DNA from 3 places in the Clostridium neonatale genome. Region 2 is predicted to be linked to each of the others. Evidence: a T-box and tRNA genes for the amino acid it is inferred to sense, from the RefSeq annotation. Region 2 holds a T-box; the other regions hold tRNA genes.
The links. A T-box is a leader RNA that pairs with one kind of tRNA and senses whether it is charged. The one in region 2 lies ahead of trpS (tryptophan--tRNA ligase), so its partner is inferred to be a tRNA-Trp.
Positions count from the first base shown of each region.

Region 1: it has a tRNA-Trp gene. The T-box ahead of trpS (tryptophan--tRNA ligase) is inferred to sense a tRNA for this amino acid. The anticodon was not compared.
Region 3: it has a tRNA-Trp gene. The T-box ahead of trpS (tryptophan--tRNA ligase) is inferred to sense a tRNA for this amino acid. The anticodon was not compared.

Region 1 is NZ_UICR01000001.1:690,762-698,835, reverse strand. It holds gene CNEONATNEC86_RS03240 (2-oxoacid:acceptor oxidoreductase subunit alpha) at 1-1,487, shown strand, start outside; gene CNEONATNEC86_RS03235 (thiamine pyrophosphate-dependent enzyme) at 1,488-2,360, shown strand; tRNA gene CNEONATNEC86_RS03230 (tRNA-Trp) at 2,687-2,761, opposite strand; gene CNEONATNEC86_RS03225 (metal ABC transporter substrate-binding protein) at 2,833-3,804, opposite strand; gene tsaE (tRNA (adenosine(37)-N6)-threonylcarbamoyltransferase complex ATPase subunit type 1 TsaE) at 4,133-4,594, shown strand; gene tsaB (tRNA (adenosine(37)-N6)-threonylcarbamoyltransferase complex dimerization subunit type 1 TsaB) at 4,591-5,307, shown strand; gene rimI (ribosomal protein S18-alanine N-acetyltransferase) at 5,291-5,728, shown strand; gene CNEONATNEC86_RS03205 (flagellar motor protein MotB) at 6,006-6,758, opposite strand; gene motA (flagellar motor stator protein MotA) at 6,787-7,563, opposite strand.
Region 2 is NZ_UICR01000001.1:1,192,003-1,200,076, reverse strand. It holds gene CNEONATNEC86_RS05405 (Crp/Fnr family transcriptional regulator) at 1-123, opposite strand, end outside; gene CNEONATNEC86_RS05400 (FAD-dependent oxidoreductase) at 741-2,441, opposite strand; gene CNEONATNEC86_RS05395 (rhodanese-like domain-containing protein) at 2,530-2,850, opposite strand; gene trpS (tryptophan--tRNA ligase) at 3,104-4,117, opposite strand; T-box leader at 4,183-4,413, opposite strand; gene CNEONATNEC86_RS05385 (TIGR04540 family protein) at 4,480-4,722, opposite strand; gene CNEONATNEC86_RS05380 (universal stress protein) at 4,934-5,368, opposite strand; gene CNEONATNEC86_RS05375 (deoxyribonuclease IV) at 5,536-6,372, opposite strand; gene CNEONATNEC86_RS05370 (3'-5' exoribonuclease YhaM family protein) at 6,511-7,413, opposite strand; gene CNEONATNEC86_RS05365 (P-loop nucleotide/nucleoside kinase family protein) at 7,771-8,074, opposite strand, start outside.
Region 3 is NZ_UICR01000001.1:699,556-707,629, forward strand. It holds gene rd (rubredoxin) at 1,219-1,380, shown strand; gene CNEONATNEC86_RS03250 (hypothetical protein) at 1,540-1,686, shown strand; tRNA gene CNEONATNEC86_RS03255 (tRNA-Trp) at 1,849-1,923, shown strand; gene CNEONATNEC86_RS03260 (hypothetical protein) at 2,151-3,098, shown strand; gene CNEONATNEC86_RS03265 (alpha/beta-type small acid-soluble spore protein) at 3,230-3,412, shown strand; gene CNEONATNEC86_RS03270 (metal ABC transporter solute-binding protein, Zn/Mn family) at 3,609-4,562, shown strand; gene CNEONATNEC86_RS03275 (MutS-related protein) at 5,026-6,828, shown strand; gene CNEONATNEC86_RS03280 (3'-5' exonuclease) at 6,859-7,788, shown strand; gene CNEONATNEC86_RS03285 (CBS domain-containing protein) at 7,946-8,074, shown strand, end outside.

The DNA of each region.
Region 1 (8,074 bases), 500 kb from region 2:
AGCTAGATTTGATATTAGCTCTGGATGAGAATACAACACATCTTCATATAAATAACTTAAAAGAAGATGGATCACTTATTTTAGATGAATCTATTAATATATCAGATCCGAGGACTATTAAACTACCATTAATTAAAACTGCCACAAATCTTGGAATATCACGTGGATTTACTTCTGTAGCTGCTGGAGCAGTACTAAAATATTTCTCTTTAAACGGTAGTGTTGATGATTTATTCAGCAAAAAATTAAAAGAACCAATAAGAAGTAAAAATATTGAAGCAATACATCTTGGATATGATTTAATAAATTCAAAATATGAATTGAAAGGCAAAGATTTAAGTAATCATATCTTAATAAATGGTAATAACGCAATTGCTCTTGGTGCCATCGCTGGAGGTTTGGATTTTTATTCAGCTTATCCTATGACACCAGCCACAAGTATAATGACTTATTTATCAAAACATCAAAAAGATGTCGATATAGTTGTTGATCAAGCAGAAGATGAAATAAGTGCCATAAACTTTGCAATTGGTGCATCGTATGCTGGCGCTCGCGCAATGACTGGTAGCTCAGGTGGTGGTTTCTCACTAATGGTTGAATCTCTAGGGCTTGCTGGCATAGCAGAAATCCCACTAGTTGTAGTTGATTCTCAAAGACCCGGTCCTGCTACTGGGCTTCCAACAAGAACTGAACAAAGCGATTTAAGTTTTATTTTAAGTGCATCACATGGTGAATTCCCTAGAATAGTTCTAAGTGTTAGAAATGCAGAAGATGCATTTAATCAAACTGTTAAAGCATTAAATATTGCAGATAAATATCAGACAGTAGTCTTTCTATTAACAGATCAATATACCGCCGATTCTAACATTACAATCCCTATGTATGACTTAAGTAAAGTAAAAATAGAACGACATGTTGCATCAGAAAAAGATATTGCTTCTGATGAAGTATATAAGAGATATAAAGTTACTGAGAATGGAATTTCTCCAAGATTAATTCCTGGTAGTGTAAAAGGTCAAGTCGTAATAATTGATAGCGATGAACATACTGAAGAAGGTCATATCACTGAAGAATCAGAAGTAAGAATCTCTCAAATGGAAAAGAGATTTAGAAAAATCAGTTCAATAATAGAGGATGATTTACAAGAGCCCGAATACTTTGGTGCAGATTCTATTGATATACTTCTTGTTGGCTGGGGTTCAACTTACGGTGCCTTAAGGGATGCTGTTAAATTATTAAATGATAGTGGCATAAAAACAGGTGCATTAAGCTTTGGAGATATCTACCCTCTTCCACAAAAGAAATTAAAAGAATATAAAGAAAAAGCTAAAAAAATAATTAATGTTGAACAGAATTTCACTGGTCAATTTGGTAAACTAATAACTCAAGAAACAGGAATTTTAATGGATTACAGCATATTAAAATATGATGGCCGCCAAATTATTGGTAGTGAAATTGCAGACAAAGTAAAAAAGGAGGCCTTTTAAATGATAGAATTAAAATCTTTTAATAGTACTGATGAAAATACTTGGTGTCCTGGTTGCGGTAATTTTGCTATATTGACAGCAATAAAAGAATCCTTATTTGAACTTGGCTTATCTCCTGATGAAGTTGTTATGGTATCCGGGATAGGACAAGCAGCTAAAACTCCCCACTACTTGAAAGCAAATGTATTTAATGGGCTTCATGGTAGAGCACTTCCTCCAGCACAAGCCATTAAAATAGTAAATAAAAAACTTAATGTAATAGTTGTTTCCGGCGATGGAGATACTTACGGTGAAGGAGGAAATCACTTTTTGCATAATATAAGAAGAAATGTAGATATAGTACAGCTTGTTAATAACAATCAAATTTATGGTTTAACAAAAGGCCAAGCATCTCCTACAACTGCAAGAGGACAAACAACTTCTATGCAATTTGAAGGAACTTATACCGATCCTTTAAACCCATTAGCTGTTGCAATAGCAGCTGGAGCAACATTTGTTGCTAGAAGCTTTTCTGGTGAAAAAGAACATTTAAAAGAAATAATAAAAAAAGCGATAAATCATAAAGGTTATGCATTAGTAGATATACTTGATCCATGTATTTCATTTAATAAAGTAAATACTTTCAAATGGTATAAAGATAGAGTCTATAAATTAGATGAAAATTATAATCCAAAAGATAAAATTAAGGCCTTTGAAAAAGCCCAAGAATTTGGTGATGATGGGATTCCAATAGGAATAATATATCTTGATGAAACAAAGAAGACTTATCATGAATCTCACCCAGTATTACAATCTGGAATTAATATTATTGACAAAAAACGGGAACCAGAATATGCCCAAAAATTATTAGATAAATTCTTATTTAATGATTAAAAATATAATTTAGAAGAAAAATCTCAGAAATAATTTTCTGAGATTTTTTTTCTAAATAAAACCGTACATGCAGCTTCGCACACAGCTTCTGATAAATCTTCATTTCTACCAATATCATCCATTCTGTAATCCAATATCTGTTTTACTTGCGTTATGTTCCATGTGTTCTATAGTGCTTACTTCATACCTTCTCATTACAAGTAATGTACTTACCTTCGACTTGTCTTCCTAACGTTCCCGGCGACTCAGACCTCTTTCAGTATGCCCGCTCAGCAAACATATTTGGCAAACAAAAAAAGCCACAGTACAACGTACTGCGACAATTTTGGCAGGGGCAGTAGGATTTGAACCCACAACCAATGGTTTTGGAGACCACTACTCTACCGTTGAGCCATACCCCTAGGACATAAATGATTATATAACATCTTAAGAGATAAAGCAACATTTTTTTATGTTTTCTAAAGAATATTATCTATTTAACTTCTTCTACTAAATCATTATCAGTGTTATTAGATGAATCAGATTCCACAATATTTGATAATTCTTTAATATTATATAATATTAAATCATCAAAACTCATATTACCATAATATTTCCAAAGCTCTACAGTTTTATAGTATTTAGCTTCTGGATTTGACTCAGTTCCTTCTGTTCTCATTGAATCAATATCTATTACTGTATTTATATCTACAAGATCATCTCCATCTTGAATTATAACTACTTTTTCTGGATCTAAATTCTTTTCTTTCACTAAATCATTTATATCATTATTCTGAAGTTTTATAGTACTTAAATTTAATGATTTTGCTATATAATCAAATCTATTATCTAAAATTATAAAATTATAATTTTTAAGAGCATTAATATGCTTATTATAATAACTTATTTGTTTATCAAATTCTTTTATAGATTTATTATAATTTTCTTCATAGTAATCTCTATTTTTAGGATCTTTATCCTGTATAGAATTTTTTATGTTATATAATGCTATCTTATATTCTTCTATTCCTTCAAAATAGTAAGGATTCTCTTTTACATCTCCATTATTATCGAAATTTAGAAGTCTTATTCCTCTTGATAAATTTATTATTCCCAAATTTCCTTTTTTCAACTTACTTATAAAATTTGATATCCATGGCTCAAAATCTGTTCCAGTATATATAAATAAATCCATATTAGATACATTCTTTATTACATCATCATCAAATTCAAAATTTTTAATATCCTTTTCATCTGTTATCATATATTCAACATTGTGCTTATTTCCAATTATCCTTTTAACCATTTCAGCTTGAGGTTTATTTACAGTAATTATATTTAAATATATATCTCTAAATTCATTCTTTTTACTCTCTGTATTTGCAAGTAATGGACTTTGGAATATTGTCATTCCAAATGACAATATTATAGTTATAAAAACCATTATAAAAGTGACTTTTTTCAAAAGTTTGCACCCCCATTAAGTATTAATTACACATCCCAAACTTATACCGATATACATAATTATTTCTATTAATTTTATATAATTATAAATATAATTTATTAAATATTTAAAGTTTTCTTTAATTATATTTATATTAACAAATATAACATTACTATTTTTATATTATATCAATTTTTATATTATAAATATATAGTATTATGCTACTAAAGTATACATATTTTATTATTTTTAATTATATTTATTTGGTTTTTATAAAGATTTGATATAAAATAAAGTAATGATAAATTCATAAGCTGCAATAATATTAATATTAAGGAGGCTTTTATACATGATATTTAAAATAAATAGCGTAGAAGATACTACGCAACTTGGTATAAATTTAGGTAAATTACTTAAAAGTGGAGATATAGTTTGCTTAACTGGAGATTTAGGTACAGGAAAAACACATATTACAAAGGGAATTGCTAAAGGCCTAGGTATTGAAGATAATATAACCAGTCCAACTTTTACTATTGTAAATGAATACGAAACTGGAAGATTAAAGTTAAATCACTTTGATGTATATAGAGTAAGCGATCCAGATGAAATTTATGCCATAGGTTTTGATGACTATATTTTTTCTGATGCTGTTTCTGTTATTGAATGGGCAAATTATATTGAAGAAATTCTACCACAAGATTTTCTTCATATATTAATAGAAAAAGATCTTAGTCAAGGTGAGGATTATAGAAAAATAACCATAACTCCATATGGAGAAAAATATAATTATATAAAGGAGCTTACATTATGATTACACTAGCTATTGATTCATCTTCAAAGGTAGCTACTGCTGCTTTAATTAAAGATGATACTCTACTTGGAGAAATAACTTTAAATGATAAGAAAGAACATTCTGTAATACTTATGACAATAATTCAGGACTTGTTAAAATTTCATAAACTAGATGTTAATGATATAGATGGTTATGTAGTTTCTAAAGGGCCTGGTTCTTTTACAGGTCTTAGAATCGGAATGGCTACTATAAAAGGTCTTAGCTTTGGTAGTAATAAACCTTACGTAAGTATTTCAAGCTTAGATGCATTGGCTTATAGTGTTTCTGCTTTTGATGGAATTATCTGTCCTATTATGGATGCTTTAAGAGACAGTGTGTACACTTGTTTGTATAAATCTTCTTATAATAGCTTAGAAAAACTTACTGACTACTCTGCTCTTGACCTTGATGAACTTATAGAATTAATTGAATCAAGAAATGAAAAAGTAATTTTTATAGGTGATGGTGTTGATAAATATAAAGATTATTTAATTAAAAACTGTCCTAATTGTAACTTTCCACCTAGCCATTTAAACTTAGTTCGTGCTTCTTCTTTAGGTGAACTAGGAAGTAAACTATTAAAGGATGGTAAATTTGACGATCCAAATTCTAGTCCTATATATCTAAAGAAATCTCAGGCTGAAAGAGAATATGAGCAAAGGATGAAACTAAACAATGAATGTTCAAATTAGAATTATGAATGAAAATGATGCAGTTGAAGTTGCTAAGATAAGTATACTTAGCTTTTCATCACCCTGGAGTACTGAATCATATATCCAAGAAATAAAGAATCCAGTTGCTTTATATCTTGTTGCAGTTATTAATAATAATATAGTTGGTTTTATTGGAACATGGAACGTATTGGATGAATCACATATAACTAATGTAGCAGTTCATCCGGACTTTAGAAAACAAAAAATAGGTTCTCTTCTTTTAGAAAATCTTATAAATACATGTGAAAAACAACATAATACTTCATCATTTGATTTAGAAGTTCGTGCTAATAATATTCCTGCTCAAAAACTTTACTCAAAATTTGGCTTTAAAAATAATGGTATAAGAAAAGGGTATTATACTGATAATAAAGAAGATGCTATTTTAATGTGCCGATAGCATTATATCTTTTTCCTAATATCTGATATATAAGATATAATATTAATAGACATATAGGATAAGTATTATCTGCTACATAATACTTATCCTATATACTACTTTGTAAGTGAATTTTCAATAATAATAGTACTAAATAATTTTTCTATAGTTTTATTATTTTTAGACAATATACATTTTTCTTTATTATTAGGAATAATAAAAACAGAATGCACCCAAACTTTGCATCCTGTTCATATTAATCTTAATAACTATACTGCTTTATTTGTAATTTTTGTTATTATTTCGCTTCTTCTTCCTCATCTACTGGGAAATTACGAACCACATAAATTTCAACTCTTCTATTTTTAGCTTTTCCCTCTTCTGTGTCATTTGAAGTTTTGGGCTTATATTGACCATAAGCTTGAATTGAAACATTCTCTTCTTTAATTCCACCATAAGAAACCATAAAATCCATAACATTAATTGCACGAGCTGCACTTAAGTCCCAATTCGAACGGAATTTATTATTACTTATTGGAACATTATCAGTATATCCTACGACTCTAATCTGATTGTCTAATTCTTTAAGCATATTAGATATTTTTAATAATATCGGTGATACATCACTTAATACTTCAGCATCTCCTGAGTCAAATAAAGCAACATCTTGTATTGCAATTTCCAATCCTTCACCATTGAGATCAATTTTTATTCTGTCTCCATAGCCCTCTTGCTCAATTTCTTCTTCTAAATTCTTCTTTATTTCAGTCATTTTAGTGTCTTCTATTTGACTATCACTCATTCCTGTAGTATCTGATCCATCTGGTCCTCCTATAGATACAATTGAATTTCCATCACCATCACTAATCCCAGAACCACCTGAAAAAATAACATTAAATTGTTTAGCTACATTGTTAAATTTTTCTTTATCAATTTGTCCCATTGCAAACATAGTAATAAACAAAGCTAGTAGAAGTGTTAGCATGTCCGAATATGGAAGAAGCCATGTTTCATCCATATGCTCTTCATGGTTTTTCTTTTTCTTCCTCATCACTGTTCTCCTTTAAAATAATTTATAATTAATTATTCTCTTCAAATATTTTTCTTTGCTTCGGCTCCAACATACCTACTAATTTTCTTTCAATGCTCTTTGGATTATTTCCAGCTTGAATAGCTAACACTCCTTCAAGAATAATATTCATATTCTCTACTTCTTTCAAGGATTTTCTTTTTAACCTATTAGAAAAAGGATGGCAAATTACATATCCAGTAAAAATTCCATAAACTGTTGCAATAAATGCATTGGATATACTTGAACCAAGTTTCTCAATATCATTAAGATTTCCAAGGGCACCAATTAATCCAATAACTGCCCCTAAAACTCCAAGTGTTGGCGCTGAGCCACCCGCTGTTGCAAAAATAGAAGCACCCAAACGATGTCTCTCTTCCAAACTTTCTATTTCTATTTCTAATACTTCTCTTATCAAATCCGGATCCAATCCATCAATTACCATTTCAAATCCTTTTTTCATAAACTTATTGTCTAGACCTTGTATGGTACTCTCAAGAGATAACAATCCCTCTCTTCTGGTTGATTGAGACATTCCTACAATCTGTGTTACAATTTCAGCTGGATCCTGTGTATTCTTATCACTGAAAAGAACTCCTATAATTTTAGGAATTTTCTTAAAGTCTTTTTTAGGGAAAGAATTCATTACAGCCATTATAGTGCCAAGAATAATTATCATAATAGCCTCAGGATTTAATAACATAGTTATACTTGAGCCTATCATTAATAATCCTGAAATTACAATTGTAAGCCCCCCTAAAATACCTATAATTAAAAATATATCCATTTTTTTCTCCTTTGCAAATTGTTAAGCCTTTACAGAAATTTTCAAATTTCTGCAAATTCATTCTTTTTATTGTTTCTTATAAAATCTCCTTTTCTGCATAATACTCGTATTTTTACAAAAATATATTTTTGTAAGTTAAGTTTTATGATTGAAAAGTTAAGATATAATTCTAAAATTAATATCCCCATTATAATTAATCAATTTTTAAATACATAATGCTATTATATCATGTATTCATATCAATGCAAACAGGCTATTTCCCTAAGTTTCTCTTATGTCTTTATAAGATAATCAGCACCATTTTATAACATGAAACAATACTCTTTTTTCTATTTAAAATACCATATTTCTATGTGTTTTTTGTATTTTGGGGATATTTTTTTAAAAAATAATGTATTTTTCTGCTTATATATAAAAATCAACAAATTAAATTTTATACCTAAAAATATAAAAAACCTAGTGTAATATAAATTATCACTAAGCTTTATTTATGTTAGGACTTATATAATTT
Region 2 (8,074 bases):
AGATATATATTCATTGAACTGTAATGTCTTAAAATAAGCATTTTTATCTATTATATTTTCATTTTGATCATTAATCGTTTTTAATACTGGATATCTATCATATAAAAGTTCTAAATTTTTCATAACTACCTCCTATATTTATATTATAAACCTTATTAGCGTTCCGTATGTGATTTAGTCACAAACTTCTCTGGATTTTTATAAGTTAACTAATATTAACCCTTGGATGGCTCAATTTGCATTTGTTTTTTATAGTATTCTGATTATATCAATACTTCTTAGATTTATATCAATTATTCTCTTTAAGCAAATATCATGTTTTGTATACTGTCCTCTTGGAACAATGACTCAAAAAATATGTATTGTAAAGAATAAAAGTAATAAAAAATAAAAAAATCGCCAAGGCGACTATGGTATAATCCCCTATAAAATATAAATCCAATAGAATACAATAACTTAAATTTAAGAAAATCCTTTAGCCGTCGATTTTTTTCAGCGCATTCTGGATTTTCTGAGCTTGCCGAAGAAAAGGCCAGGCGCATATATTTTATTTTTTTATTCTTTAGGTTCAATGACATTAGTTTATTACAATATTTTTCAAGTCAGTTTATCCACAGATTATCCATGAATATAATTTCCTAAAGAATAAAAAAGCTACCTAATAAATTTATCAGATAACTTTTTTATTACTTACTATATTAAAAGGGCAGCAATAAATCAAATTCCTGCCCTTTATAATACTATTTAAAATTATATTCTGTAACTATACTGTCTCGTCCTAATGTCTTATCATTAAAATATTCAAAGAAAGATAAGCCTAAAAAACTTCCTGTAATATTATAAATATTACTAAATCCTAAATTTTCAAGTGCCATAGCGGCATTATAACTTCTTTGTCCTGTTCTACAATGAAGATATACTGGAATATCTCTTGGTATTTCTTCTATTCTATCTCTTAACTCACTTAATGGAATATTCTTTGCATTTATAATATGTCCATTTTCATATTCATTTCTTTCGCGTACATCTATTATATATGCATTTTCTTCCACAAGTTCACGAACTTTATCCACATTTATTTGCTTAAAATCACCATTCAAAAGATTTGATGAAACATATCCAGCATAGTTAACAATATCTTTTGCTGTTGAAAATGGTGGTGCATAGCAAAACTCTAGATCCTTTAAATCTTCAATTGTTCCATTAAATTTAATAGCTGTTGCAATCACATCAATTCTTTTAGTGACATCGCCTTTTCCTATTGCTTGTGCTCCAAGTATTTTTCCTGTTGGAACCTCATAAATCATTTTAAAATGTATAGGTGATGAATCTGGCATTATAGAAACTTTATCTGTAAGTATAAGTCTCACTATATCATAGTTTATATTCATATTTAGAGATTTAATTAAATTTTCATTTAATCCTGTTGATGCTCCATTATAATCAAATACTTTTATAGCAGATGAACCTATATATCCTTTATTTACAGTACTCTTATTATTAATATTATCAGCCACACTTCTTGCCTGCTTTTGTGCTGGACCTGCTAGTGATAACTTTGTATAAGAATGTGTTAATGCATTATATACTTCAATAGCATCACCAACAGCATATATATTTTCGTCATTTGTTTTATAATTCTTATCTACTTTAATAGCTTTTGTACTTCCAAGTTCTATATCTGCAAGCTCTGCAAGCTTTATTTCCGGTGTTATCCCAATTACCATTATTACTGCTTTAGCTGTAATTTTTCTTCCTGATGATAACATAACAGTATCTTTTTCAAACTTTTCTACTTTATCATTTACTATTAAATTAATTCCTTTATCATAAATCTCTTTATGTAATATCTGAACCATATCATAATCAAATGGTCTTAGTATTTGTTTATCAGATTCAATAAGCGTTACATTATATCCTCCATTACACAAGTTCTCTGCAGTCTCAACTCCTATAAATCCGCCACCAATAACCGCTACATCCTTTATATCATTGTTCTTTAAATATTTATTTATTCCATCTATATCTACAACATTTCTTATAGTAAATAAATTCACTTCATCAATACCTTCTATTTTAGGCACTATAGGATGTGCCCCTGGAGATAAAATCAGCTTGTCATAACTTTCTTTATATATCTCATTACTATCTATTTTTCTTATTTCTATATTTTTATTTTTTCTGTCTATGGAAATAACTTCACTGTTTGTTCTTACTTCAATATTATATTGCTTTTTAAATTTTTCTGGGCTCATAAGTACTAATCTATCAGCAGATTTTATAACCCCACTTAAATGATATGGAAGTGCACAATTTGAAAATGAAACGTGAGGACCTTTCTCAAACATTATTATTTCATCTTCTTCACTATTTCTTCTAAGTCTTGTGGCTGCTGATGCTCCCCCAGCAACTCCGCCTACAATCAGTATTTTCTTCTTCATAACATTTCCTCCATTTTCAATAAAAATATTATTTTAAAATTTTATTATATCTATTTGATACATTTTAAATTTTATTTTATATGAATTTCTATCTTCTTTTTGTTCCTACATATGAGCCCACTCCACCACTTACATTAATAACATCATATCCATTCTTTCTAAGTAGTGAACATGTTCTTGAACTTCTACCTCCAGATTGACATACTATATAATATTTTTTCTCTTTACTTAGATACTTTCCTGCATCATTTAATAATGTATTCATAGGTATATTTTTAGCTGTTTTTATACTCCCCTCATTATATTCATAAGGCTCTCTTATATCTATTAATTGAATTTTACCTAGTAAATTATCTATTTCATTAACATTAATAACTTGACCTTCATTTTTTTTAAATATTTCAAACATAAATGTTCCTCCTCAAAAACTCTCTTTCTAACATCATCTTTATTTATGAATTAAGTATAAAACATATTTTTGTAAATTTTTGTGACTAAGTTACTTAAAGCACACAATATCTCTTGTAAAAAACTTTTCAATAAATATTTTTTCTAGTGTGCTTTTTATATCTTATGTAAATAAAAATTATAAAAAAGGAATTGAGCCCTAATAAAATTTTATCATCACTCAATTCCAACATTAATCTTATAATATTTTATTCTTATTTAAAATACTCAATTCCAATAGCTTCGCGAACTTCTTTTAATGTCTGTGCTGCTACTTCTCTAGCTTTATCGCTTCCTTCTTTAAGCATTTTATAAACATAATCCATATTGTTTTCATATTCTTGTCTTCTTTTTCTTATTGGCTCAAGTTCTGCCTGCATTACTTCATTTAGATATTTTTTAACTTTCATATCTCCAAGTCCACCACGTTTATAATGGGCTTTCATTTCCTCTACTTCTTCTTTATTTGGAGCAAAAACATCTAAATAAGTAAATACTGTATTTCCTTCAATTTGACCTGGATCTTCCACTCTTATATGATTTGGATCTGTATACATTGATTTAACCTTTTTAGTAATTGTATCTGCATCATCAGCTAGATATATACAATTACCAATAGACTTACTCATCTTAGCCTTTCCATCTGTTCCTGGTAGTCTTCCCATTGTATCTTTTGGTATCACAGCTTCTGGTTCAACAAGAACCTCACCATATATAGAATTAAAACTTCTAACAATTTCTCTAGTTTGTTCTATCATAGGCAATTGATCTTCTCCTACTGGAACTGTAGTTGCTTTAAAAGCAGTAATATCAGCCGCTTGGCTTACTGGATATATTAAGAATCCAGCTGGAATGCTGTTTTCATAATTTTTTTGTTGAATCTCAGCCTTAACTGTTGGATTTCTTTCAAGTCTTGATAATGTAACAAGATTTAAATAATGCATTGTAAGCTCATGTAATTCTGGTAATTGTGATTGAACAAATATTGTTGATTTACTTGGATCAATTCCTACCGCTAAATAATCTAATGCTACTTCTGTTAAGCTTCTTCTTATTTTTTCTGGATCTCTAGCATTATCAGTTAAGGCTTGTTGATCAGCAATCATTATAAATGTTTCATATTCGCCTGTATTTTGCAATTTCACTCTATTTTTCAGTGATCCAATATAATGACCTATATGAAGTTGTCCTGTCGGTCTATCACCTGTAAGTATTATTTTTTTTGACATATCTTTTATACACTCCTTGTATTGAATTTACTATTTACAAATAAAAAAGCCGTCCTATAAACAATATATAGGACGGACATATATCCGCGGTACCACCTAAATTGTATCACACTTCAAATATGATACCTCTTTAAATACTGCTGTAAGGTGCAGACACCATAAATGGATACTCACAAAAGCTTTCCCCATATTCCTCAAAGGTCCATTCATAAAATCATTCGTGCTAAGATTCCACCATTTCTTAACTCTCTTTATCGATACTAGATTTAACTACTACTCCTTATCATAGGATTTAATATATTATAATTATATATGTATAACATATCTTAATTCTTTAAATAAAAATTGTCAATAGTCACATCTTAAGCTTCTTGTAAATTATCTTTAACTATCTCATCAATTAACTCTACTCTATTTTCTCCTAAAACATTAGCTATTTTAACAGACATATTTTTTTCTTTATATATACTATCTTTATTAGCTTCAACGATCTTTAATATTTTATCTTTCATTTTTTCATAAGTTATTAAATCATCATAGTATGTATCTACTATATCCTTTAAACATGTTGCTAATTCTCTTGGATTTTTGTAAACAGCTCTCATTTTAATCTCCTCATCATTTACAAATTAATTCTATTGTAGCTTAATTTATGTTACAACAAAATTATTATATCATCTTATTTATTAAAATTCTATATTAGTATTCTTGCCTAAATTTAAATTATATTACAAGGAAATTTATATAAAATTTTGAAATTTGAAATAAGATATATAAATACATTAAAACATATACTCACATATCTTATTATAATAACTATTTTAAGCTAATAGTAAAATCGTTTGGAACTACCATTACTATACACTTTGCTTTCTTTACAACACTTGTCGTTACTGATCCTATCATTCTGCTTAATCCTCTCTTGGTTGACTGTGTCATTACTATGATTCCAACATCTTCATCTCTAGCCTTATTTATAATTTCGTCTGCCGGATACCCAAAAGTAAAATAAGTTTCTACATTATAACCTTGCATTTTTTTCTTAGCAGCTTCTAATATCTCCTTGCCAAGTTCTTTGGCAATTTTAACTTCTTCAGAAACTATCATTTCATTAATTAAAACCAATTCTTTTACATTCATTAAAATTATTTCCATTCCTGAATCCTTGGAAAATATTTCTTTAATAAAATCCAAGGCATACATACTTCTCTCTGTTCCATCAATTGGTACTAATATTCTTTTTTTATTCATAAATATTCCCCCTTTTACCCTTTGTATACTATATATTATTCTTCGAAAACGTTTAAATTCCTCTTTCTCATCAAAAATTTAATAGTGACTAAAAAACTAGCTATATAAGACAAATAGTTATATCTTATATAGCTAAGCTTTATTATTTATAATCAATTATTTATTAATTATACTTCTGTATATCTTTCTCGAAGTAACTGTATTTCTTTTTTATATCCATCCAACTCATTTGGTGTTTCAAGATAGAATGGCAGATTTCTTAATTTAGGATGATTAATTATTCTTGTTATAGCGTCAAGACCTATATACCCATTTCCTATTGTTTCATGTCTATCCTTATGGCTCTCAAATGGATTCTTACTATCATTTAAATGAATTGCTTTTAATCTCTCTAATCCAATAATTTTATCAAACTCATCTAAAACATTATCTAAATCATTCACAATATCATAGCCTGCATCATGAATATGGCATGTATCTAAACATACTCCCATCTTTTCTTTTAAGTTTACTTTGCTTATTATCTCTGCTATTTCTTGAAAATTTCTTCCTACTTCTGTCCCTTTTCCAGACATAGTTTCTAAAAGAACTGTTGTAGTCTGATCTTCTGTTAATATTTCATTTAAAGCATCAGCTATATACTGTATTCCAACTTCTGCACCTTGTTTTACATGACTGCCTGGGTGAAAGTTATATAAATTTCCTGGTATGTATTCCATTCTTTTTAAGTCATCTTTCATTATTTCAATAGCAAACTCCCTATTCTTAGGATCTGCTGAACATGCATTCAAAGTATATGGTGCATGAGCTAAAATTTTTCCAAAATTATTTTCTGCAATAATATCTAAAAACTCTTTAACATCTTCTTCGTCTATATCTTTTGCCTTGCTCCCTCTTGGGTTTCTTGTGAAAAATTGAAATGTATTAGCGCCAATACTTATTGCATCTTCACCCATTTTCTTAAAACCTTTAGAAGAAGATAAATGGCATCCTATAGTTAACATAATATTTTCCTCCATCTAATAATTTGTTGAAATTAATTGTATTCTATATTTAGCTTAATTTCAACTAGTGACTTTATTAAATGCAAAGATACAATACCAAATTATAATATGAGCCTCGTACATTTTAATTTCTATAATTTATAAGTAAAGTTTAGTTTCAAGTCTTCTATCATACTCTGACCATGTATTGCTTTCTGTTTTTTCCTTCATTTGAGTAATCTTATTCATGGTTGCGTCTATAGAATCAGCATAATTTAGAATAAATGCTTCTTCCATATTCATTTCTCTAGGTGAACCATATTCCAGTTTCCCATGATGTTGTACAATGCAACCTTTTATTCTATCGACAAAATCATCATTATAAAAATCAGGTTTATTTTTTACAGCTTCATCAATCATCTGAACTCCAATTACAATATGTCCCTCAAGTTCACCTCTTAATGTATATTTAAATGGTCCCTCATAATAAAGTTCATAGATCTTTCCTATATCATGAAGCTTTGCAGATAATACAGTTATTTCTTTTCTTCTGCAATCATACTTTTCAGAAAGCATTGCTGTTAAATCCATTACATTCAACGTATGTTCTGCAAGACCTCCTATATAATTATGATGCATTGAAACACCACCGATGCCCTTTTTAAATTTATCTAAAAATTCTTTATCACAGAAAAAATAATTATTTAACTCCTTGCCTTCTCTTGAAATCACATACTTAGTTGTAAGTTTATCAATATCATCCATAATCTCATCTATATTACGCTTTACAACTGGTAGATAATCTTCAATTTTATATTCTGTCACAAATTCATATTTTTTAACATCTAAATTTATATTTTTTATTCCAATAATCTTTAATACAACTCCTGGATTTATTTTATCGTCTTTGCAAGTAATATTTGCTTTTATTTCTGAAGTCTTATCTGCTAATATACATACAACTTTATTATTATCTTTAAAAATTACTCTCATTACCATCAATGATAATTCTAACTCTTCTTTATCTTTTATTTCTGATAAAAATCTTTCTTTAGTAGTCATTCATTATAGTCCTCCTAAAATAAAATTATTTTTTATTTTAGTATGTGTAATAACCTCATATTATATATAAAAAATGCTTTTTAATTATTATAGGTAGTGAGTAATATTTTTAAAATATCAATAAATACGGAAGCTCTTAATAATATTCATTCCTATTTCAAATTATTCAAATAAATTTCACTTAATTAGTTATATAAAAAGATTCTCATCAAAAATTATTAATTTGCAGATTATATTATATTCTTTAAATATATAATTTAATAAAAAACAGGAAGAGTCAAAAATTTGCCAATTCCTGTTTTTTGTATATGTATTGCTATTCTCTTTTATAATATCTATAAAACATTATAAATATAATTATTTTTTAAAGTATTCTACTAATTCAGCCATTGATTGTTCAAATTCTTCTTTTGATGAATTTTTGAACACTCTTAATTCTGGAATTCCTTCTGGTTTCTCAAAATTACATCTTGAAATATATTCATCCCAATTAGCTAATTTCCAAGTATCACGTTCTGAATTACGATCTATCATTCTTTGGTGACAAACTTCTATATCAGTTTCAACCCAGATAACAACTAATTCTGTATCATGTTCTTGTAATTTTTTTCTGAAGCCATTCATATAATCTAAGTCTCTTATTTCCCTTGTAAATGGTGCA
Region 3 (8,074 bases), 490 kb from region 2:
TATAATAATGATTAAAAATAACAATTAATGAAGATTGTTGAATTAAGAAAAATAATATGGTATTATGAGGAATATAGATAACAAAGAAATAGAAATACTTTTAGACAAGTTTTAGAATAAATTATAATGTAAGCTGTAAAAACTACCTAGAATTAATAAATTTTTATGGAAAATAATATAATATTTATAATAGCTATACATATAATTTATATTTAATTACCTATCTTTCGTACAAATATAAAAGTTATAATTACCTATAAAATTTCTTTATGTGTCCAATTTAAGATAATGTATTATTGAGTACCATACAAATTTAAAAATGGTCATACTGAGAAAAGTAAAAATAATACTTATAATTTAGAATTATACTTAATTGGTAAGACTTGATTTAAATTGAAATATTAAAAGTTAGTTGGATATATGTGGGAATACAAAGTACATAAATCATTAACTTTGCTAACTTAGTTAGTTGCGAAATATTTACTGTGATTCTCTCAGAAGTTCTTTTAACAACATCTTTTATATTTCCAACAATTTTTACTAGAGCTCTAATTCTTATATTTTCAAGTTCAGTGCATAAAGAACTATAGAGTTGAAACAGCTTATAAGATTATGTGCTGTGGATATAATCTACAGAAACCCATATATACTATAGAATTTTGATGTTCTTAGATTTTTTATATGACATACATTTTAGCCATCTTAAAGAATGCTACTATAAGTCTGACATTGATTATAAAATAAAAATGAAATAATTCCACTGGATTGATTTCATTAATACTTATGTTTTTTATCTTTACACTTATTATTAGTAAATTATTAGTAAAGGTAAAATTATTCATTGGATAATACCTGCCTTTCTTAATTTTTTTGTGTGTAAAGAAAATTATACTTGAAGGCTAGTATTATTCTTTATTTATTTTTTGAAATTACAATATGGAGAATGCTATGTTTTAGTTGTATGAAATTTAGGTAATTAAAAATAAAAAAGATACTAGTAATTAATTGATATGATTTGTCCAAGCTGTGAAATTATTTGTGGATATAACCAGTTACAAATTATAAATAGAAATAAAGAGTAATTAAGTTATCATCAACAAAATAAAAAGGCTGACTTCATATAGTTAACTAATGAAAAAATAAAAGAAAGACACAGGGGAAGAAGATTAGAAAAAATAATCTAAAAGAATTATAATTTTATTTTAGGAGGAATTTATTATGGAAAAGTATATTTGTACAGTCTGTGGTTATATTTATGACGAGGCAGTAGGCGATCCAGACAATGGAATTGCAGCTGGAACAAAGTTTGAAGATATTCCTGACGATTGGGTTTGTCCGTTGTGTGGAGTAGGAAAATCATACTTTGAAAAAGTAGCATAGTAAATATTAATAGGAATAAACTAGGATAATAAAATACATCTAAATTTCATAACTTTATAAGTTATATTACAATTTAGATGTATTTTATTGTTTACACCAGGTTCGATATAAGGCGATGAATCATATCATTAAGCACTTCTAGTCCATGCAATGACTCTAATGCAGACTTTATCATTTGGTTTTACTATAATAGTTGGTCCTGGTACTGAACAATTATATCCCCATGCCTTAACAAATAGTTCTGGTATTAGTTTTAAAGTAACTTCTTCTGCAAGTGATGTGAAATATTTAATTCCATCTTCATAGGTAATTTTAAATTATTTATTTCAGATGTTATTACCATAAAATACTTCAATGAAATGTTAATATACACTATATTATTATTTTAGTGGAGTATAAAATGTAATAATTATTATTTAATTTTTGTTGACATATTCACATAATGTATGATAAAATACTAAATGTCTTAGGGGTATGGCTCAACGGTAGAGTAGTGGTCTCCAAAACCATTGGTTGTGGGTTCAAATCCTACTGCCCCTGCCAAAATCGTAACACACAGTGTTACGATTTTTTTATTTAAATAGTATAACATAGATATACTATATAGCTGAAGCAATTAAAAATTCAAATGTAGAATGAGATTTAATTAAATCATAATATATATATAAACTTAATAAAATTAATTTGTAAGATATATTAATTGAAAAATAGAAGATAGTTGTATAGTATAATAATATTGTGGTGATAATCCATTATGAGGTGAAAATATTATGGATAAATTACTTTTTTTAAAAAGAGTAGCAAAGAAAAATCCCTATGAAAATAAATGTGATAGGATCATAGAGGATAAAGTAGAAAGACGATATTATAAATTTGAAGATAAATTTATAAATAAAAATGGATTTTATTATATAAGTAAAAAAAATGAATCTGAAATAGAATTATTAGAAATAATAAAAAATTTATTCTATTTTGATAATAAGGTTCCGGTGATTGATTTTTTTAATTCTATATACTGTGATGGATGGGAAGCATTAAATTCGATTGTTAGATATATAGAAAGTAGCAAAGAATCAAAAGAAGAATTTGATATTGTAATTCAAATAGAAAATGAATATAAAAAAATAAAGTATAAAATTAATTTTAAAATTGAAGATAATGAAAATCGAGCAATAATTATCTTTAGAGATGACTTATCTAAAGAATCAAATAAAATAATAAGTTTGTTTGGTGGAAAACAAGCGTTAAGAAATAAAAAGAGTAAGGCAGAATTAAATAAAAACAGTCCATATATTATTATGTTGAATTCAAATATGGAAGTGCCAGACATGTTGGAATTTAAAATTAATGCTGAAAATACTCATTCATATAAATTTAATGTAGTAAAAAGTTGGAAGTATGATATGAAAAAAATGTTTGATGAAAATGTATATTTATTTTTCCCATTAAAAATATTTGATTTGGAAAAGAGATTATTTAATATAAGTGATGAATCTGTATGCCATGATCTTGTAAGGTATGAAGTGCTTAGATTTTTTAGGGAAATGAACAATTATTTAAAGAAGATAAAAGAAAAAGGTATCATTTCACAAAATGATATGCATGAGCTTAATTCGATTGCTTCTAATTTACTTCTTAATATAATAAATAAAGAAACTCAAACGCTTGCGCAAATAGATAAAAAATTTGTTGATAGTGTAATGATTACTGTAAGTTAATAAAAAATATAAAAATCCATATTTTTCAAGGAATATAAAAGCCTATATTGGTAAAAATAATATTGTCAACAAGGATAAATAAATTATTAATCATGTTGGCAAATACCAGATTAACCAAGGAGGGGATTGTAATGTCAAACAAAGCATTAGTTCCAGAAGCAAAACAGGGCTTATCAAGATTTAAGAACGAAGTAGCTCAAGAACTAGGAGTACCATTTAAAGAATATAATGGCGACTTAACAGCAAGACAATGCGGTTCCGTAGGAGGAGAAATGGTAAAAAGAATGGTAGAGGAATATGAACATAGAATATAGCGATTATGTTTATTAATATTCAGAAAGCTTAATTAAAATTTTCATATTTCAATGCCGAGGGATATATTACTTAAGTTTATAGTAATATATCCCTTATTTTTATGAGCCATTATAATTTTATTGACATACTTATCTATTCCTAGTAATATTATTTATAAGAGTGCAAATGCGAATTATTTGCATATAGGAGGTAATAATGAAAAAGAAAATTTTTTTAGGGGTATTATTAGGTTTAATAGGAAGTATGATCATAGGATGTGGAGAATCAAATGATAAGAATGCAGTTAAAAATGAAGAGACAAAACCAAGCATTACAGTATCAATTTTTCCATTAAAAGAATTTGCTGAGGAGATAGCAGGAGATAAAGTAGATATTAATTGTTTAGTTCCAAATAATATGGAACCACATGATTATGAACCTAAAACTAAAGATTTTGAAAAATTAATAAATAGTGATGCGTTTATATATAATGGACTTGGATTAGAAGAATGGGTAGAGAAAGTTAATGAAGTAATAAAGAATGAAGACGTACTAATAGTAGATTCAAGTAAAAATGTGGATTCTATAACAATAGAAGATGAAAATCATGAAGAAGAACATAATCATGACAATGAAGAAGAACATGACCATGAACACGGGGCAATTGATCCTCATTCATGGCTTAGCTTAAAGGAAGCACAAGTTCAATCAGAAGCAATAAAAGATACATTAATAGAGATAGATCCTGAAAATAAAGCATATTATGAACAAAATTATAATGAATTTAAACAAAAATTAGATGATTTATACAATAAATATAATGAAAAATTTCAAACACTTCAAAACAAGAATTTTATAACTGGTCATGCAGCTTTTGGATACTTATGTAGGGATTTTGGATTGGAACAAAAATCAGTTGAAAATGTATTTGGAGAAGGTGAACCAACACCAAAGCAATTAGAGAATCTAGTGAATTTTTGTAAAGAAAATAATATAACAACTATTTTTTCAGAGTCATTAGCAAGTCCTAAAGTTTCTGAGACTTTGGCAGCTGAAGTTGGTGCAAAAGTAATTCCAATATATACTTTAGAGTCTCAAGAAGATAATAAAAGCTATCTAGAAGCTATGGAGTATAATTTGAATCAAATATATAATTGCTTAGAAAAATAATAACTTTATAGAATAGAAAAATAAGCTTTGATATTTTAAACATCTTCCTGTCTATTTGACGGAGAACAGTTCAAAATGTCAAAGTTATTTTTTATTCTTTAGGAGCGTGCCCTTTGAGGGGATAAACTGAAATGGAAAATATTGAAATAAACTAATGCCGTTGAACCTAAAGAATAAAAAATAAAATATATGTGCCTGGCCTTTTCTTCGGCAAGCTCAGAAAATCCAGAATGTGCTGAAAAAAATCGGCGGCTAAAGGAGTTTATTAAATTTAAGTTATTGTACTCTATTGGATTTATATTTTATAGGGGATTATATCATGGTTGCCTTGGCGATTTTTTTATGTTCAAATATTATAAAAACTCATGGTAAAAAATACAAGCGTTTATTGACACATTTATATAATAACGTAAAATATAGATATATGGGATTAAAATTTGATGAATAATTTTAAGGAGAGTTTATGAAAGACAAGGCAAGAAAAATTTATGAGGAAAATATATTAATTCATGAGAAAAAAAGCGATTTTCTAAATAAGAAAAGTAATTTAGTTGGGTGGAGCAGGTTAGGAATACTTATACTGGTGATAGTAATAGATTATATTTTTTATAAAAAAAATGATTATGGTAATATTGCTATATCATCAATTTTAGGAATATTTATATTTGTGATCCTAGTAATTTATCATAATAATATTTTAGATTCTAAGAGGAAGGAAGATATATTATTAGAAGTAAATAAAAAAGGCATAAAAAGAATAGAGGGAAGATTTAAGGAATTTGAAGATGATGGCAAAGAGTTTTTAGATGATACGCATCCATTCACAAATGATCTAGATGTATTTGGAAATAATTCGATTTTTCAATATATAAATACTACTGTAACTTATGGTGGACGTATATTACTATGTAATTTACTAGAATTAAAAATAAGATTTTCAAAAGAAGAAATAAAACTAAGGCAAGAAGCTATAAATGAACTTGGAGAAAGGGTAGAGTATAGGCAGAATTTATTTGTTGAAGGAGTATTAAATGAGACAAATATCAAGGAAATAAAATCTTTTATTGAATGGAATAAAATACAAAGAAAATATGGTTTATCACGAATAGTATGGGCAAGTATATTTATTTTAATAACTATTGTGTCTATTTGTTTAATTATTGGGAATATACTACCAGAATCATTTTTGTTGCTAAATTTAATGGCAAATTATTTAGTATCAAAGATATTATCTAGCGGTATAAAACATGAGATAAAATTATTTGAATCAATAAAGAGTGTAATAAATGGATATTCAAAAATATTTGCTATAATAGAAGAAGAAAAATTCAATAGTGAATACCTTAAGCAGCTTTGCCGTAAGTTAAGTAATGATAATGTAAGTTGTAAAAAAGAACTAGAAAAATTATCTGATATCTTTGATTGGATAGGAAATAGCAAATATAATTCATATTATTTTTTATTAAATATATTATTTTTTTCTGATGTTTTTTTAATGAAAAGTCTTTATAAGTGGAGAGAAAAAAATGGTGAGTGTATAGAACAGTGGATTAATGTTGTTAGTGAAATAGACGCACTGAGTAGCATATCAAATCTTGCATTTGAAAATTCAGATTGGGTTTATCCTAATATTTTGGATAATGATATAATAGAAGGAGAAAATATAGGACATCCGCTTATTGGTAAAAAGGCAATTAAAAATAATTTTAAATTTAATGGGGAAAAAAGAGTCGCCGTTATTACAGGTTCAAATATGTCTGGTAAAAGTACATTTTTGAGAACTTTAGGTGTAAATCTTTTACTTAGTTATGTTGGTTCACCTGTTTGCGCAAGGAATTTTTCTTGTGGAATTATGAACATCTATACCTGTATGAGAACTAAAGATAATTTGCAAGAAAACATATCATCATTTTATGCTGAAATATTAAGAATAAAATTACTTATAGAAGCATGCAAGAGAGGCGAAAAAGTCTTCTTTTTATTAGATGAAATTTTTAAAGGGACAAATTCAAAAGATAGGCATATAGGTGCTACAGTTTTAATAAATCAATTAATAAAATATGGTGGCGTAGGTCTTGTATCTACTCACGATTTAGAATTGTGCGATTTGGAATATAAAAACAGTAAAATCGTAAATTATAATTTCAGGGAATATTATGAAAATAATAAGATTAAATTTGATTATTTACTTAGAAAAGGAAAAAGCGAAACTCAAAATGCAATACATTTAATGAGACTTGCAGGAATAGAGATAGGGGAGGAGTAAAAGGAGGTGAATTAGCCTTCTTAAATTATTATGGCATATATTATTATTGACTTGGAATTTAATGGAATGAAGGGGATAACTAAATATTACAAGGATTTTTTTGATGAACATAGTGAGCTTAAAGAAGTTGGTATTGAAAATGAAATAATTGAAATTGGTGCTATAAAGGTTGATAAATATATGAAACCTGTATGTAGTATGAGAGAATATATAAAACCGACTATATTCCCTATTATTAATCCAATAGTAAATGAAATAACTAAAATTGACATGGAAATCTTAAAGGATAGAGGCATCTCATTTGAAGAAGCTATGAGTAAATTACGAGATATGTTTGAAGATGGTGATGTTTTATGTTCATGGGCGAAAGATGATATTGTAGAATTAATCATAAATTCTAATTATCATAATTATAAACAGCTAGAATGGATTAATGGTTACTTAGATTTACAAGAATATGCAATGAAAATATTAGTGCATAAAAAAGCATTAGGTCTTAAATCAGCTTTAGATGAACTAAAAATAAAGATTGATGAGAGTAAACTTCATGATGCATTAAATGATGCGGAGTATACAGTAGAAGTTTTTAAAAGAATATATAATTCAAGAGTTATTAAGAACTATATAATTAATGATATTTATAACATGCCTGCATTAAATGTGGAAAACCTAAAAGAACGTAATATAGACGAAGAAGACTTAAAATTACTATGCCCAAAATGTAATAAAAAAGTAAATTTAGAAACGCCCTTAAAATTACTTAATTGGAGATTTGCAGCTGTAGGAGCATGCCCTAAATGTAAAAATAATATATTATGTGAAGTTTCTATAAAAAAGACATTGAAAGATGAAGAAATCTACATAGAAAATAATAGTATACTTAAGAGTGAAGCTTATTTGAAATACTGTTATAAGCTTAATAATTTAGATGAAAATAAAGAAAATGTAACAAATATATAAGAAATTACTGAAGAAATTTTGTGAAAAGTATGATAAAATGTAAAAAGGACATGTTACAAAATATAGAAATATTATATAGAATGTGATATTGAATTCGTTTAAAGAATAATCTGTAGCATGGAATTATAATAAATTTATTTAGGAAAGGATTTTAGTTATGAATATAGCCTTTTTTCTTACTCCTAAAAATGAAGTAGTATATGAAAATCTAGAAGCGACAATGAGACAAGTTATGGAGAAAATGGAGCATCATGGATATACAGCTATACCGCTTATAGACAGAGAA